Regions from separate parts of the Paraburkholderia sp. SEWSISQ10-3 4 genome, predicted to be linked through region 2. Evidence: predicted binding sites of a transcription regulator. Region 2 holds the regulator's gene; the other holds the start of a gene.
What was found. The regulator HrcA, encoded in region 2, represses chaperone genes, less so after heat shock. The targets are predictions, from matches to a motif close to TTAGCACTCNNNNNNNNNGAGTGCTAA.
Positions count from the first base shown of each region.

Region 1: a site for HrcA is predicted at 3,040-3,066, ahead of M0D68_RS23900 (co-chaperone GroES). Genes of this name have one in related genera too.

Region 1 is NZ_JALPRI010000014.1:118,697-125,635, forward strand. Features, by position in the region: gene M0D68_RS23885 (porin) at 1-1,079, shown strand, start outside; gene M0D68_RS23890 (DUF3088 domain-containing protein) at 1,183-1,527, opposite strand; gene M0D68_RS23895 (acyl-CoA dehydrogenase family protein) at 1,582-2,799, opposite strand; gene M0D68_RS23900 (co-chaperone GroES) at 3,090-3,380, shown strand; gene groL (chaperonin GroEL) at 3,399-5,039, shown strand; gene M0D68_RS23910 (transporter substrate-binding domain-containing protein) at 5,428-6,273, shown strand; gene M0D68_RS23915 (amino acid ABC transporter permease) at 6,270-6,939, shown strand, end outside.
Region 2 is NZ_JALPRI010000024.1:74,494-81,432, reverse strand. Features, by position in the region: gene recN (DNA repair protein RecN) at 1-1,005, opposite strand, end outside; gene M0D68_RS30875 (NAD kinase) at 1,100-2,002, opposite strand; gene hrcA (heat-inducible transcriptional repressor HrcA) at 2,273-3,292, shown strand; gene hemH (ferrochelatase) at 3,469-4,539, shown strand; gene M0D68_RS30860 (RNA-binding S4 domain-containing protein) at 4,548-4,955, shown strand; gene M0D68_RS30855 (hypothetical protein) at 4,927-5,088, opposite strand; gene grpE (nucleotide exchange factor GrpE) at 5,466-6,050, shown strand; partial or broken gene M0D68_RS30845 (thioredoxin) at 6,153-6,338, shown strand; gene dnaK (molecular chaperone DnaK) at 6,492-6,939, shown strand, end outside.

The sequences.
Region 1 (6,939 bases), on a different contig from region 2:
CTAAGGGCGGCAGCCAGGTGTCGCAATTCGACAGCGGCACATCAGGCCTGTCGTCGAGCCGCTGGGGCCTGAAAGGCGTGGAAGATCTGGGCGGCGGATTGAAGGCACTGTTCCAGCTCGAAAGCGGGCTTAGCGTGAATAGCGGCGCGCTAGGACAAGGGGGCACCGAGTTCGGCCGTCAGGCGTGGGTGGGTGTCAGCGCCGACCGCTACGGCACGTTCACGTTGGGACGTCAGGGCGATACGTCGGTGGATTTCGTATCGCCATTGCTCTACGTCTGGTTTGGGGGAAACCTTTCGATCCATCCGGCCGACTACGACAATCTGAACTTCACGCACCGCATCAACAATTCGATCAAGTACCAGTCGGATTCTTTCAACGGGTTCCGTTTCGGCGCGCTGTACAGCGTCGGCGGCGTGGCCGGCAATGTCACGCAGAACCAGCTATGGTCCGCAGGCGCCAGCTACACCGGTGGCGCATTCGCGTTCGCTGCGTCGATCGTCAATGCACGCAATCCGAATACCTCGCTTTACGGCACCAACGCCAATGCGAGCGCCACGGGCAATAACCTGGGGTCCGCCGGATCGGCCACCGCCCCCGAGTCCAATCCGGCGATCGCCGGCTTCGCATCGGCACACACGCAGCAGACCGTTTCGGTTGCGGCAACCTATACGAGCGGCGGCGCGATCTTCGGCGCGGCCTACTCGAATACGCAGTTCCGCGGACTAGGCTCGAACGCGTCGCTCAATTCGCTCAACTACAGCGGCTCGACATCGCTCAGCACAGTTAGCGCAAGCTTGCGCTATCAGGCCACACCGTTCCTGCGCTTCGGCACATCGTTCGACTATACGGAAGGAGGAAGCGTCGGCAGCAAGGGCAGCGCGAAATACGAGCAGTTGAATCTCACGAGTGCGTACTCTTTGTCGAAAGCCACCGATCTGTACCTGACCAGTGCCTTTCAGCACGCCAGCGGTACGGACTCGCTGGGCCGGACCGCAGTCGCTGCGATCGGCTATCTCACGCCGTCCGCTACCGACAAACAGGTGGCTGTGTCGGCAGGTATCAAGCATCAGTTCTGATGCAGGTGAGGTGGCACCCGATGAGAATCGGGTGCCTGTTGTTTCTGAGCCGTGTGACGAGGCGCGCTCAGGATCAACAGGCGGCCTCAATGCAGTCACTACGTCAATGCACCTTAGGAAAACCGTGGCGCTGCGCGAGCAGATCGAGGATCCGGCGCGTATCGGTCACGAAGCGCTTCTCGCCCAGCGTCTGGGCATCTGCCGGCGCAGGCTGTTCGTCGCCGAAAATCAACACCGGCAGACTCTGGTGCTCGGCATTGAGTGCTTCCACCACCGCGGCGCGCGGACGCGGAAACGGCAAACGGCGAATATCCAGGCGTGCGTTGAGCGCAGGATCGCTCGCGAGCAGACCTTCGATAGGCGCGCCATCAGGACAGATGAAGCGCTCGCCGGGGTGGTTCGGATCGGTGAAGCCCGGTTCCAACAGCAATAGCAGATCTCGGCTCATGGCATTCAATCAATGGATGATGGGTGAAAGGATCGTGGCGTTTTTCCCGGCATTTCAGAAAACGCGCCCTTCAGTCAGATGCGTGGTCACGCCGTTCAACTCGTAATCGCCGATCACGCGTGCTTTATGCAGCAACGGGTTGTGGCTGAAGATCGTACGCAGATTGCGCCAGTGACGGTCGAAGTTGTGCGCTCGCCCAGTGGCCGATGCTCCGCCGATTTCAAACAGACGCTCGCCCGCATAGAGGGCCAGCTTGCTGACCACCAGTTGCGTTTTGGCGGTAGCCAAGGACCCTTCCAGCACGAGTCCTTCCGCATTGGCTGCGCCGCTACGGATTGCATTTGCCGAACGGTCCAGCGTGCGTGCGTTTTGCGCGACCAGCGCGTCGATGGATAGACTATGCGCCGCGAGATCGCCCACCACCTGTTGCACGAAACCGTCCTCGCGTGCCGAGGGCGCCGGGCTATGCAGCACCGGGCGACCGTATTGCGTCACGTAGCGCCGCGCATCCGCGAGAATGTTGCGCACGATACCCGCCGCGACCGTGACCAGATGCAATTGCCGCACCGCGCTGCCATGGCGGCCCGCAAGACTCGTATAGCCGCGCGTTGCGATTTCATGGGCAAATACCTGCACGTTGTCGAGCACGAGACTGCCGCTCGCCGTCATGCGTTGACCCATCCCGTCCCAATCGTCGATCACTTGCAGGCCTTCACGTGAGACCGGGATAACGATTGATACCTTCTCGTCGTTTTCATCCTGCACGTTGATACGCGCGTAGTCGGAGAACGCCGTGCCGGTCGAGTAATATTTTTTGCCAGTTACGCGAAAATGCTCACCGTCGCGCACCAGCTTGGTGACGATTTCGCCGGGCCTGGATGTGCCGAGCTCCGTTGACGCACCTCCAAAGATCGCCCCTTCCCGTACACGCTCGATCTGCGTGTCGTTGAAGGCGGAGCGCGGCGACAGCACCAACTGCTCGGTCAGATCGAAATGAATCCGCAATGCGTGCGCGACATTCGACTCTTCCGCAGCCAGCGTGGCGATCACATGGAAGAGATCTTCCAGCGAACCGCCGAGGCCGCCCCACTCGACCGGAAAACGGAGCACGCCGAGCCCCGATTCGCGAAACAATGCGAAGCGGTCGAACGGCAACTCGCGCCGCACCTCGCGTTGCGCGGCATCTTCGCCGATCGCTTTAGCGAGCGCCGGCAACGCGCTGAGCGCCGCCTGAAGCCGTGCACGTGCTGTGCTTTCCTGAGAGACCTGCATACCGTCATTCCTTGTATAAGCGCACGGATCAGGCTTGATCCGGCTGATTGTCCTGTGAGCGTGTATCGGCGTCCCAATGGGACGTGCCGATTCGACGGATCAGTATAGGGACGCGGCCCACCTTGCAAAACCAGCGAATCAAGCTATGGATATGCGCGTTTCTGAAATGCCATTCGCCGATAAGGATCGATGAATCCGTTATTGGAGCGTCGCGCGGCATCTTTCTATACTCGATTCCGGTCAGCACTCACCACCGACGAGTGCCAAATTTCAATCGCGGAAGTCGAACCATGAGCCTACGTCCCTTGCATGACCGCTTGATCGTCAAGCGTCTCGACCAGGAAACCAAAACTGCTTCAGGCATCGTCATTCCCGAAAGCGCCGCCGAGAAGCCGGACCAGGGCGAAGTGATCGCCATTGGGCCGGGCAAGCGCGACAGCGACGGCAAACGCATCGAGCCCGACCTGAAAGTCGGCGAGCGCGTGCTGTTCGGCAAGTACGCCGGCCAGTCGGTCAAAGTCGACGGCAACGAACTGCTCGTGCTGCGCGAAGAAGATGTCGTCGCAGTCGTCACGCAATAACGAACGGAGCATCAAACCATGGCAGCAAAAGAAATCATTTTTAGCGACGTCGCCCGCTCGAAGCTCGTAGAAGGCGTCAACATTCTGGCCAATGCGGTTAAGGTCACGCTCGGTCCGAAGGGCCGCAACGTCGTGCTCGAGCGCAGCTTCGGCTCGCCGGTGGTGACGAAAGACGGCGTCTCGGTCGCCAAGGAAATCGAATTGCCGGACCGCGTGCAGAACATCGGCGCGCAACTCGTGAAGGAGGTGGCCTCCCGCACCAGCGACGCCGCCGGCGACGGCACCACCACCGCAACCGTGCTTGCGCAAGCCATCGTGCGTGAAGGCCAGAAATACGTCGCGGCAGGCCTCAACCCGTTGGACCTGAAACGCGGCATCGACAAGGCCGTGATCGCCGCGATCGACGAACTCAAGAAGATCAGCAAGCCGACCACGACCAGCAAGGAAATCGCCCAGGTCGCAACGATTTCGGCCAACGGCGAAGAGTCGATCGGTCAGCGTATCGCCGAAGCGATCGACCGGGTCGGCAAGGAAGGCGTCATTACCGTGGAAGACGGCAAATCGCTCGACGATGAACTCGACGTGGTGGAAGGTCTGCAATTCGATCGTGGCTACCTGTCGCCGTATTTCATCAACGATCAGGACAAACAGGTTGCGGTGCTCGATAACCCGTTCGTGCTGCTGCACGACAAGAAGGTGTCGAACATCCGCGACCTGCTGCCGATTCTGGAGCAGGTCGCCAAAGCCGGCCGCCCGCTTCTAATCATCGCGGAAGATGTGGAAGGCGAAGCGCTGGCTACGCTCGTGGTCAACAACATTCGCGGCATTCTGAAGACCGTCGCGGTCAAGGCGCCGGGCTTCGGCGACCGCCGCAAGGCCCTGCTCGAAGACATCGCGATCCTGACCGGCGGCCAGGTGATCGCTGAAGAAACCGGCCTGACGCTCGAAAAGGCAACACTCGCTGAACTGGGCCAAGCCAAGCGCATCGAGGTAGGCAAGGAGAACACCACGGTCATCGACGGCGCCGGCGACAGCAAGAACATTGAAGCGCGTGTGAAGCAGATCCGCACGCAAATCGAAGAAGCAAGCTCCGACTACGACCGCGAAAAACTGCAGGAACGTGTGGCGAAGCTGGCAGGCGGTGTGGCGGTCATCAAGGTGGGCGGCGCAACCGAGATCGAGGTCAAGGAAAAGAAAGACCGTGTCGACGATGCATTGCACGCCACGCGCGCTGCGGTCGAAGAAGGTATCGTGCCGGGCGGCGGTGTTGCGCTGATTCGCGTGAAGCAGGCCATCAGCGGCCTACGAGGCGTGAACGCCGATCAGGACGCGGGTATCAAGATCGTGCTGCGCGCGCTCGAAGAACCGCTGCGCCAGATCGTGACGAACGCGGGTGAAGAAGCCAGCGTAGTGGTCGCGAAAGTGGCAGAGGGCACGGGCAACTTCGGCTACAACGCACAGACCGGTCAATACGGCGACCTCGTGGAATCGGGCGTGCTCGATCCGACCAAGGTCACGCGTACGGCGCTGCAAAACGCGGCCTCGGTTGCGGGTCTGCTGTTGACCACCGACGCCACCGTTCATGAAGCACCGAAGGATGCGCCGGCGGCCGGCCAGCCAGGCGGTCCGGGCGCAGGTGGGCCGGGACTGGATTTCTGATTCAGAAGAGCATCAACGCGCTAGCCGCACAAACACGCCGGCATGCTTTCCAAAAGCATGCCGGCGTGCCGCAACAGGCAGCAAACGTATCAGCCGGATATAGCGCGGTACACACAACCGGTGGATCGCCGGTCAAATTAGCCCGTCAAATCCGCCACAACATCCATTTCTCCGCTTCAACAACGCTCACGTCTGCATAAATGCGCGAATCAGATAACGGTATGAAAAATCCTTGGTTCTTTCCGGCGTCACACATGCCGAGAATAGGCAGTCCCGAATCGCATCCTGTATTTCTCCTCCGGCGAGTCATGGTGGCCTCATAGCAACGACGTCACACCGATCGGCCGGAGCGATATCAGGATCCAACCTGACTTCCGCCTACTCTTTCATGTTCAGCCGACCGACCCGCCCCACCCTCCAGCGCGCCTTGCGCGCCGTGACGCTTTTTGCAGCATTGGGCGCCAGTGCCGCCCACGCCGATACGACACTCGATCGGATTCATCAGCGGCACAAGATCGTCATCGGCGTGATCCTGTCGGGGCCGCCGTTCGGCTCGCTGGACCCGGCCACACAGAAACCGCTCGGCTTTAATATCGATCTCGCGAACGACGTCGCGAAACGCCTCGGCGTCGACGTGGAATTGACGCCGGTCCAACCGTCGAATCGCGTGCAGTTCCTGCAGCAAGGCAAGGTCGATGCCCTGATCGCCAACATGGAAGTCACCAAGGAGCGCGCGGAGCTCTTCTCCTATCCGCCAACCCCGTTTGAGGAAATCGGCGGCGCGCTGATTACCCGCAAGGACAGCGGCATCAAGACCTGGAACGACGTGCGCGGCAAGCCCGTCTGCGTCTCGCAGGGCAGCAACTATACGAAACCGCTTACCGAAGAATATGGCGCACAGGTCAAGGCATTCCGCGGCCAGCCGGAGTCGCTGCTCGCGCTGCGCGGTAATAACTGCGTCGCCGCGGTTCACGTTGCCCCTACGCTACGCTTGCTCGTCGCACGCAATCCGGACTGGAAGGACTACACGATTCCCGTATCGAACGAGTTGATTCCGTCGCCGTCGGTGATCTGGGTTCGCAAGGGTGAAACGGATACGCAGAGCGCGCTCGAAAAAATCGTGCAGGACTGGCATCGCAGCGGCTGGCTGATCGACGTCGAGCACAAGAACGGCATGCAGCCCTCGCAGGCCGTGCTCGATCTGCATACGAAGTACAAGGCGCAAGGTGCATGAGCGAGTCGACGCAAGTGCTCTCGCACGCCGCAACTAGCGTGGTCGATGCGATCAGCAGGATCGGGCTGAACTACAGTTTCGTGCTCGCGCCTGATGAACTCGCGTCGTTCCTGCACGGCATGCTGGTCACGCTGGAACTCTCGCTCGTGACGGCGCTCGGCAGTCTGGGCGCCGGTGTGGCGTTGGCGGCGTTACTCACCTCACAGCGTCCGGCGCTCGCGCGCCCCGCTCGCGTGTTCGTCGAGATCACGCGCAATACGCCGACGCTCGTGCAGTTGTTCTGCGCCTTTCTGGTGATCAACATGCTGCTCAGCGAGGCGCTGCGTAATCTGGGCGGCAATCCGCTGACGCCGTTCATCTGGAGCGCGATCGTCATCTCGCTGCACAAAGGCGCGTTTCATGCCGAAGCCCTGCGCGCCGGTATCGAAGCCGTGCCGCGCACCACACTCGAAGCGGCCCAGTCGCTCGGTTTCAGCCGCCGCCAGCGCCTTTGGAGCGTGCAGTTGCCGCTCGCGCTGCGCTATGCACTCCCCGCGCTCGTTAACAACATGGTCGACCTGGTCAAGATGACCACGGTTGCCTCCGCAATCGCCGTCGGCGACATCACGTATGCATCGATCATGATCTGGACGCAGCGCGACAACGTGCTCGAGTTGATGATCCTGA
Region 2 (6,939 bases):
CGCGCGGCGCGCTTCGTGTTCTTCAGGCAGCGTCTCGGGTTGCAGGCGGAATTTGCGTGCGGCCGAGTGCAGCGCGTCGAGACGCTTTTCGACCTGGGCAAGCCGGTCGGGATCCAGTTCGAGTTTCTGCGCGTAGTGGCTGAGCGAATACGCCGCTTCCTGCAACTGGATCTCGGCTGGTTCCAGTGCCGCCAGCACGTCGTTCAGCGCCGGGTCGATCTCGGCGAGGTCGCGCACCTTCGACACGATCGAGGCGAGATGCGTGATCATCGCTTCGTCAGATTCGGACAGCGCGCCGAGCGCCCCTTGCACGCCGTCGATCAGATTGGCCGAGTGCGACAGGCGCCGATGCTCGGCGTTGACCTCTTCCCATTCGCCCGGTTGCGGCGAAAGTTTGTCCAGTTCGGTGAGCTGCCAGGCGAGACGCTCGCGCTCCAGTTGCAGCTCGCGGTCGCGCGTTTGCGCATGCTCCACGGCCTGCACCTTGTCGCGCCACGACCGCCATGCCCGCGTGACAGCTACCGCGGTTTCCGTGAGGCCGGCGTGGGTGTCGAACAGTTCGCGCTGCGCGTCAGGACGCATCAGCAACTGATGCGCATGCTGCCCGTGAATGTCCACCAGCATCTCGCCGACTTCGCGCAACTGCGCGAGCGTCGCCGCCGTGCCGTTGATGAACGCGCGCGAGCGGCCATTTGCGTCCACCACGCGACGCAGCATGACGGTGCTGCCGTGATGGCCGTCGTCGGCGGTCGTGCCGAGCGCCTGCTCATCGAGCCATTGCTCGACTTGCGCATGCGTCTCGAATTCCGCGGTGATGTCGGCGCGGCTCTCGCCGGTGCGCACCACGCTTGCTTCGGCGCGGGCGCCGAGCGCGAGGGCCAGCGCGTCGATCAGGATCGACTTGCCGGCGCCTGTTTCGCCTGAGAAAACGGTAAAGCCGCTGTCGAATTCGAGGTCGAGCGCGGCGACGATGACGAAGTCGCGTATCGAGAGGTGGCGAAGCATGGAGGTCGTCTGGTGAGCTTGAGATTCAGGGTTCGGCAGCGGCGTTCGTGTTCCGATAGCCCGGCGGTCCGGCATTCCGGCGCTCGGGGACCGCTCAGGGCTTGGTATCTTCTTCGTGCGACGGGTATTCGTTCCAGTGCAGTTTCTTGCGCAGCGTGGCGAAATGGCTGTAACCGACCGGGTGCAGCATCGGCACCGTATGGCGCGAGCGGCGCACTTCGATCGTGTCGCCCAATTCCAGCGAAGTGAACGACTGCATGTCGAAGTTGACGTTTACTTCGCGGCCCGAGACGATCTGGATGCTCACCTTCGAGTCGTCCGGCAGCACGATTGGCCGGTTCGACAACGCATGCGGCGCGATCGGCACCAGCACGATGCCTTGTAGTTGCGGATGCAGGATCGGCCCCTGCGAAGACAACGCGTAGGCGGTCGAACCCGTTGGCGTGGCGACGATCAGGCCGTCCGAGCGCTGGTTGTACATGAAGCGCCCGTCCACCGAGACGTGCAGTTCCGCCATCCCCGAGAAACCGCTGCGGTTGACCACCACATCGTTGAAGGCAAGCGCGTGATAGATCGGGGCGCCGTCGCGCATGATGCGCGCCTCGAGCAACATGCGCTCTTCGCGCTCGAAGTTACCCGAGAGCATTTGCGGCACGATCTCGCGCATGTCGGAGATCGGAATGTCGGTAATGAAGCCCAGGCGGCCGTGGTTGATGCCGATCAGCGGCGTGCGGTAGGGCGCAAGCTGGCGGCCAATGCCTAGCATCGTGCCGTCGCCGCCTAGCACCACGGCAACGTCGGCGCGCGCGCCGATCTCGGCGGGGCGCAGCGCCGGATAGTCGGTGACGCCGATTTCGGCGGCGGTGTCGGCTTCGAATACGACCTCGAAGCCGCGCTTCGCGATGCACGAGGCGAGCGCGGTCAGCGGCTCGCCGATGCCCGGCGTATTGTTGCGCCCGACGAGCGCGACGGTCTTGAACTGGCTGGTCACTTGCATGCCGGCATTACACCATAGGTAGGGCCTGAAAAGAACCGCAGACAGACCCGGTGACGGGCCTGCGCAAACGGGCTGCCAGCGCATTGGAGGATTATCGTTAGAATGGTGAAGCCTTGATGACATGCGCGCCGGCAAGGATGCTGCACACAGCGCCAGTCAAGGCGCCGCACAGAATACCTGGCGTCGCCCCGCCAACCGGCGGCGCGATTGTCAGGGGTTGGCGCCGTTAGCGCTCGCTGTAGCCGCACCATTGAGCTAAAATTTTCCGTCATGCTAGATCCCCGCGCACAAACCCTCCTTAAAACGCTGATCGAGCGCTACATCGCCGAAGGTCAGCCGGTCGGCTCGCGCACGTTGTCACGCTACTCCGGCCTCGAACTGAGCCCGGCCACGATCCGCAACGTGATGTCCGATCTCGAGGACCTGGGGCTCGTCATCAGTCCGCATACGTCGGCGGGCCGGATCCCGACGCCGCGCGGCTACCGGCTGTTCGTCGACACCATGCTGACGGTGGAATCCGCCGCGGACGAAGAAGCGGTGATGCGTATCGTCAAGACTACGCTGCAGGCGGGCGAACCGCAGAAAGTCGTCGCCGCGGCGGCCAGCGTGCTGTCCAATCTGTCGCAGTTCGCCGGCGTGGTGCTCACGCCGCGCCGCAGCCACGTGTTCAAGCAGATCGAATTCATGCGCCTGTCGGACAAGCGCATTCTGCTGATCATCGTGACGCCCGAAGGCGACGTCCAGAACCGCATCATGGCCACCCAGCGCGACTTTTCGCCGTCGCAGCTGGTGGAAGCCTCCAATTACATCAACGCGCACTTCGCGGGCCTCTCGTTCGACGACGTGCGCCGCCGCCTGCGCGAAGAAATCGACGAATTGCGCGGCGACATGACCACGCTGATGCACGCCGCGGTCACGGCCAGCACGGATGAGTCCGACACCGGCGAGACCGTGCTGATTTCCGGCGAGCGCAACCTGCTCGAAGTCGCCGACCTGTCGTCGGACATGGCGCGCTTGCGCAAGCTGTTCGATGTATTCGACCAAAAGACCAGTCTCCTTCAGTTGCTCGACGTGTCGAGTCACGCCGCGGGCGTGCAGATTTTCATTGGCGGCGAGTCGAATCTCGTGCCGATCGAGGAAATGAGCGTCGTCACCGCGCCTTATGAGGTGAACGGCAAGATCGTCGGCACGCTCGGCGTGATCGGGCCGACCCGCATGGCTTACAACCGCGTGATCCCAATCGTGGACATCACTGCGCGGCTGCTTTCCCTGACGCTCAGCCAGCAGTAACCTGCGGTCACCGTTGGCTGCGGTACATCTCATGCTGCAAATAATGCGCGACGGCGCGCGGCTTGCCAATTGGCCGAATGGCCAGGGGGCCCTGGCGGACCTTGCAATGGACCGCGCCGCTATAATGAATTCCACCTGAACCGACTCTCCGCCCCAAGCGGTTATCCCTGCTGCCTATGCGCTTCGACCTCGAGCGGCCATCACAGAACGCCACGTCACACCGTGTCGCCGTGTTGCTGATCAATCTCGGCACGCCCGACGCGCCGACGCCGCGTGCGGTCCGGCGCTATCTTGCGCAGTTCCTGTCCGATCCGCGTGTGGTCGAAATTCCGGCGCTGCTGTGGCAGGTGATCCTGCGCACGTTGATTTTGCCGTTCCGGAGCCCCGCGTCGGCGAAGAAGTACGCGGCCGTGTGGATGCCGGAAGGCTCGCCACTGCGTGTCTTCACCGAGAAGCAGGTGGAGGGTTTGCGCCATCTGCTGCAATTGAACGACTACACGGTACTGGTCGACTACGCAATGCGGTATGGCACGCCGGGCATTCCGGCCATGCTGAACCAGCTCAAGCTGGCGGGCGCCGAGCGCGTGCTGCTGATGCCCATGTATCCGCAATACTCGTCGTCGACCACGGCCACGGCTTTCGACGACGCCTTTTCGGCCTTGAAGCGCATGCGCAATCAGCCGGAAATCCGCACGGTGCGGCAGTACGCCGAGCATCCGGCGTATATCGCCGCGCTCGCCGCTCAGGTGCACCACTACTGGCATCAGCACGGCCGGCCGGATTTCGCGGCGGGCGACAAGCTGGTGCTGAGCTTCCACGGCGTGCCCAAGCGCACGATGGATCTCGGCGATCCGTACCACGAGCAATGCCAGCAGACCGGCGCGTTGTTGACGCAGGCGCTGGGATTGACGCAGGTGGAATGCCGCGTCACGTTTCAGTCGCGCTTCGGCAAGGCCGAGTGGTTGCAGCCGTACACCGCGCCCACGCTGAAGGAATTGGGCTCGGCGGGCGTGCGGCGTGCCGACGTGTTCTGTCCGGGTTTTACCGCCGACTGCCTTGAAACGATCGAAGAAATCGGCATGGAGGTGCGCGACGAGTTCCTGCAGGCGGGCGGCAAGGAGTTTCATCGGATTCCCTGCCTGAACGCCTCGCAGCCGTGGATTGCCGCGCTTGGCGAGATCGTCGCGCAGAATCTGCAGGGCTGGCCCGTGCAAGCAGTGCCGGTGCCGCACACGACTGGGGCTTAAGCAGGCTCATGAACTACAGGATTTCAACCGAACCGGGCGCGAAGCTGCGCATCGACAAATGGCTTTGGGCGGCGCGCTTCTTCAAGACACGCTCGCTCGCGGCGGATGCCGTCGAAAAAGCGCACGTGCGCATCGGCGGCGCGAGCGTCAAACCGGCCAAGGAGGTGCGCGTAGGCGACCTGGTCGAGATCGAAATCGAGCGGATTGTCTGGCAGGTGGAAGTGCTGGGCGTGTGCGACGTGCGCGGCCCGGCCAGCGTCGCGCAGACGCTCTATGCGGAAACGGAAGAGAGCAAGGTGAAGCGACAGGTCGAGCAGGAGCGGCGCAAGACATACCGCGAACCGGCCGCCGCTTTGCACGGCAGACCGACAAAGCGCGACCGGCGCACTATCGACAAACTTTCAGGTGGGGATTGAACAATTGTTCCATCGTCGCGTGCACACCGCCGTACTCGGTGGTGTGATCGTTGACGGCCCCGGACATGCAGATGGTCGTGGTGCCCGCGATCAGTACCAATGCGACCACCGATATTGCAAAGGTCAGTTTCACGGTACTCCCCTTGGGAAGATTCAGATGGAAACAGGCGAATCAGGTGGAATTGAAAATTATCGGTAAGGCTTACGTTAGATTAGGGTTAACGTGTCTTTTCCGACGCTTTAATGGAGCATAGGCCACTTGTTGAGCGCACTCAATCTCAATCTGATTGCGACGCAATAATGGTTGTAACCGGGCATTTCTGCCGCACGTCCGCGGTGTGAAAAGTTCCGGGAGAGGCGCTTGAATTGGGTCTTTCCGGCCCCATCTGGCGTTTCGATACGCGTTAACGTAGTAAGTTGTCTGTCGCAATTTTGCAACGCACAAATTGCGGCAGTTTTTGACGCGTTGCCGCCACCGATAGCTTTAACTTTTAAACGACTTTCAGCGACATGGAAAACACGCAAGAGAACCCGACGAGCCAGAATCCCACGCCCGCCGACGAAACCGCGCGCCAGGCCGCCGAGGCTGCGGCACCCCAGCAGGACGCGGCTGCAAACGCAGCGCCTGAAGCGCCGGCAACCGGCGCGGAAGCCGCATTGGCCGAGGCAGAAGCGAAGCTTGCCGAGATGCAGGAGAGCTTCCTGCGGGCGAAGGCGGAGACTGAGAACGTGCGCCGCCGCGCCCAGGAAGATGTCGCCAAGGCCCACAAGTTCGCGATCGAAAGCTTCGCTGAGCATTTGCTGCCGGTGGTCGACAGCCTCGAAGCAGCGGTTGCCCACTCGTCCGACGACCTGCAGAAGGTCCGCGAAGGCGTCGAGCTCACGCTGCGCCAGCTCTCCGGCGCGCTGGAGAAGGGCCGCGTCGTCGCCCTGAACCCGGTTGGCGAGAAGTTCGACCCGCACCGTCACCAGGCTATTTCGATGGTGCCGGCCGACCAGGAACCGAACACTGTCGTTGCTGTGCTGCAAAAAGGCTTCGTGATCGCCGACCGCGTGCTGCGTCCGGCTCTCGTGACTGTCGCGGCACCGAAGTAAGCAGCCCGCGCCGCGGCACGGGCTACTGCAGAAGCGGTGTATCAGCCGGTCCGGCTGACAGGCGCCGTCATGGCCAACATTCCCGTCGACGCCACTGCGGTCATGCTTCACAGCGTGCCCACATGGCTCTTCTTTTATCGAGGCAAGCGGCTCGGCCGGGCAGCCGGCTGGCGCAGTCTCGGGCAGTTCGAGGCGGCGGTTGTGGTCGCGCGGGAAACGATCCGTGCGGCCAATGTGGTCGGCAGCACGGCAAATGGTGAAAAAAGCGGCAAAAGTTCGACCGATTGAAAAAAATTAAAGACCGCATCGCAAAAGAGGTCTTGAAAACGATGCGGACGCACTTATGTTGAGTGCAGGTAGGAATTCAGAGCGGATCGCCGTACCGCCAGATGGGCAAAAACGGCGATTCCCGCAGCGATCAAAGTCAGGAGATTAGTAAAAATGGGCAAAATCATCGGCATCGACCTCGGCACGACCAACTCGTGCGTGGCGATCATGGAAGGCAATTCGGTCAAGGTGATCGAGAACTCGGAAGGCGCGCGCACCACGCCGTCGATCATCGCTTACATGGAAGACGGCGAAATTCTCGTCGGCGCGCCTGCGAAGCGTCAGTCGGTCACGAACCCGAAGAACACGCTGTACGCGGTTAAGCGCCTGATCGGCCGCCGCTTCGAAGAAAAGGAAGTGCAGAAAGACATCGCGCTGATGCCGTACAAGATCATGAAAGCCGATAACGGCGACGCATGGATCGAAGTGCGCGACCAGAAGCTCGCACCGCCGCAAATCTCGGCGGAAACGCTGCGCAAGATGAAGAAGACCGCTGAAGATTACCTCGGCGAGCCGGTCACCGAAGCTGTGATTACGGTTCCCGCGTACTTCAACGACAGCC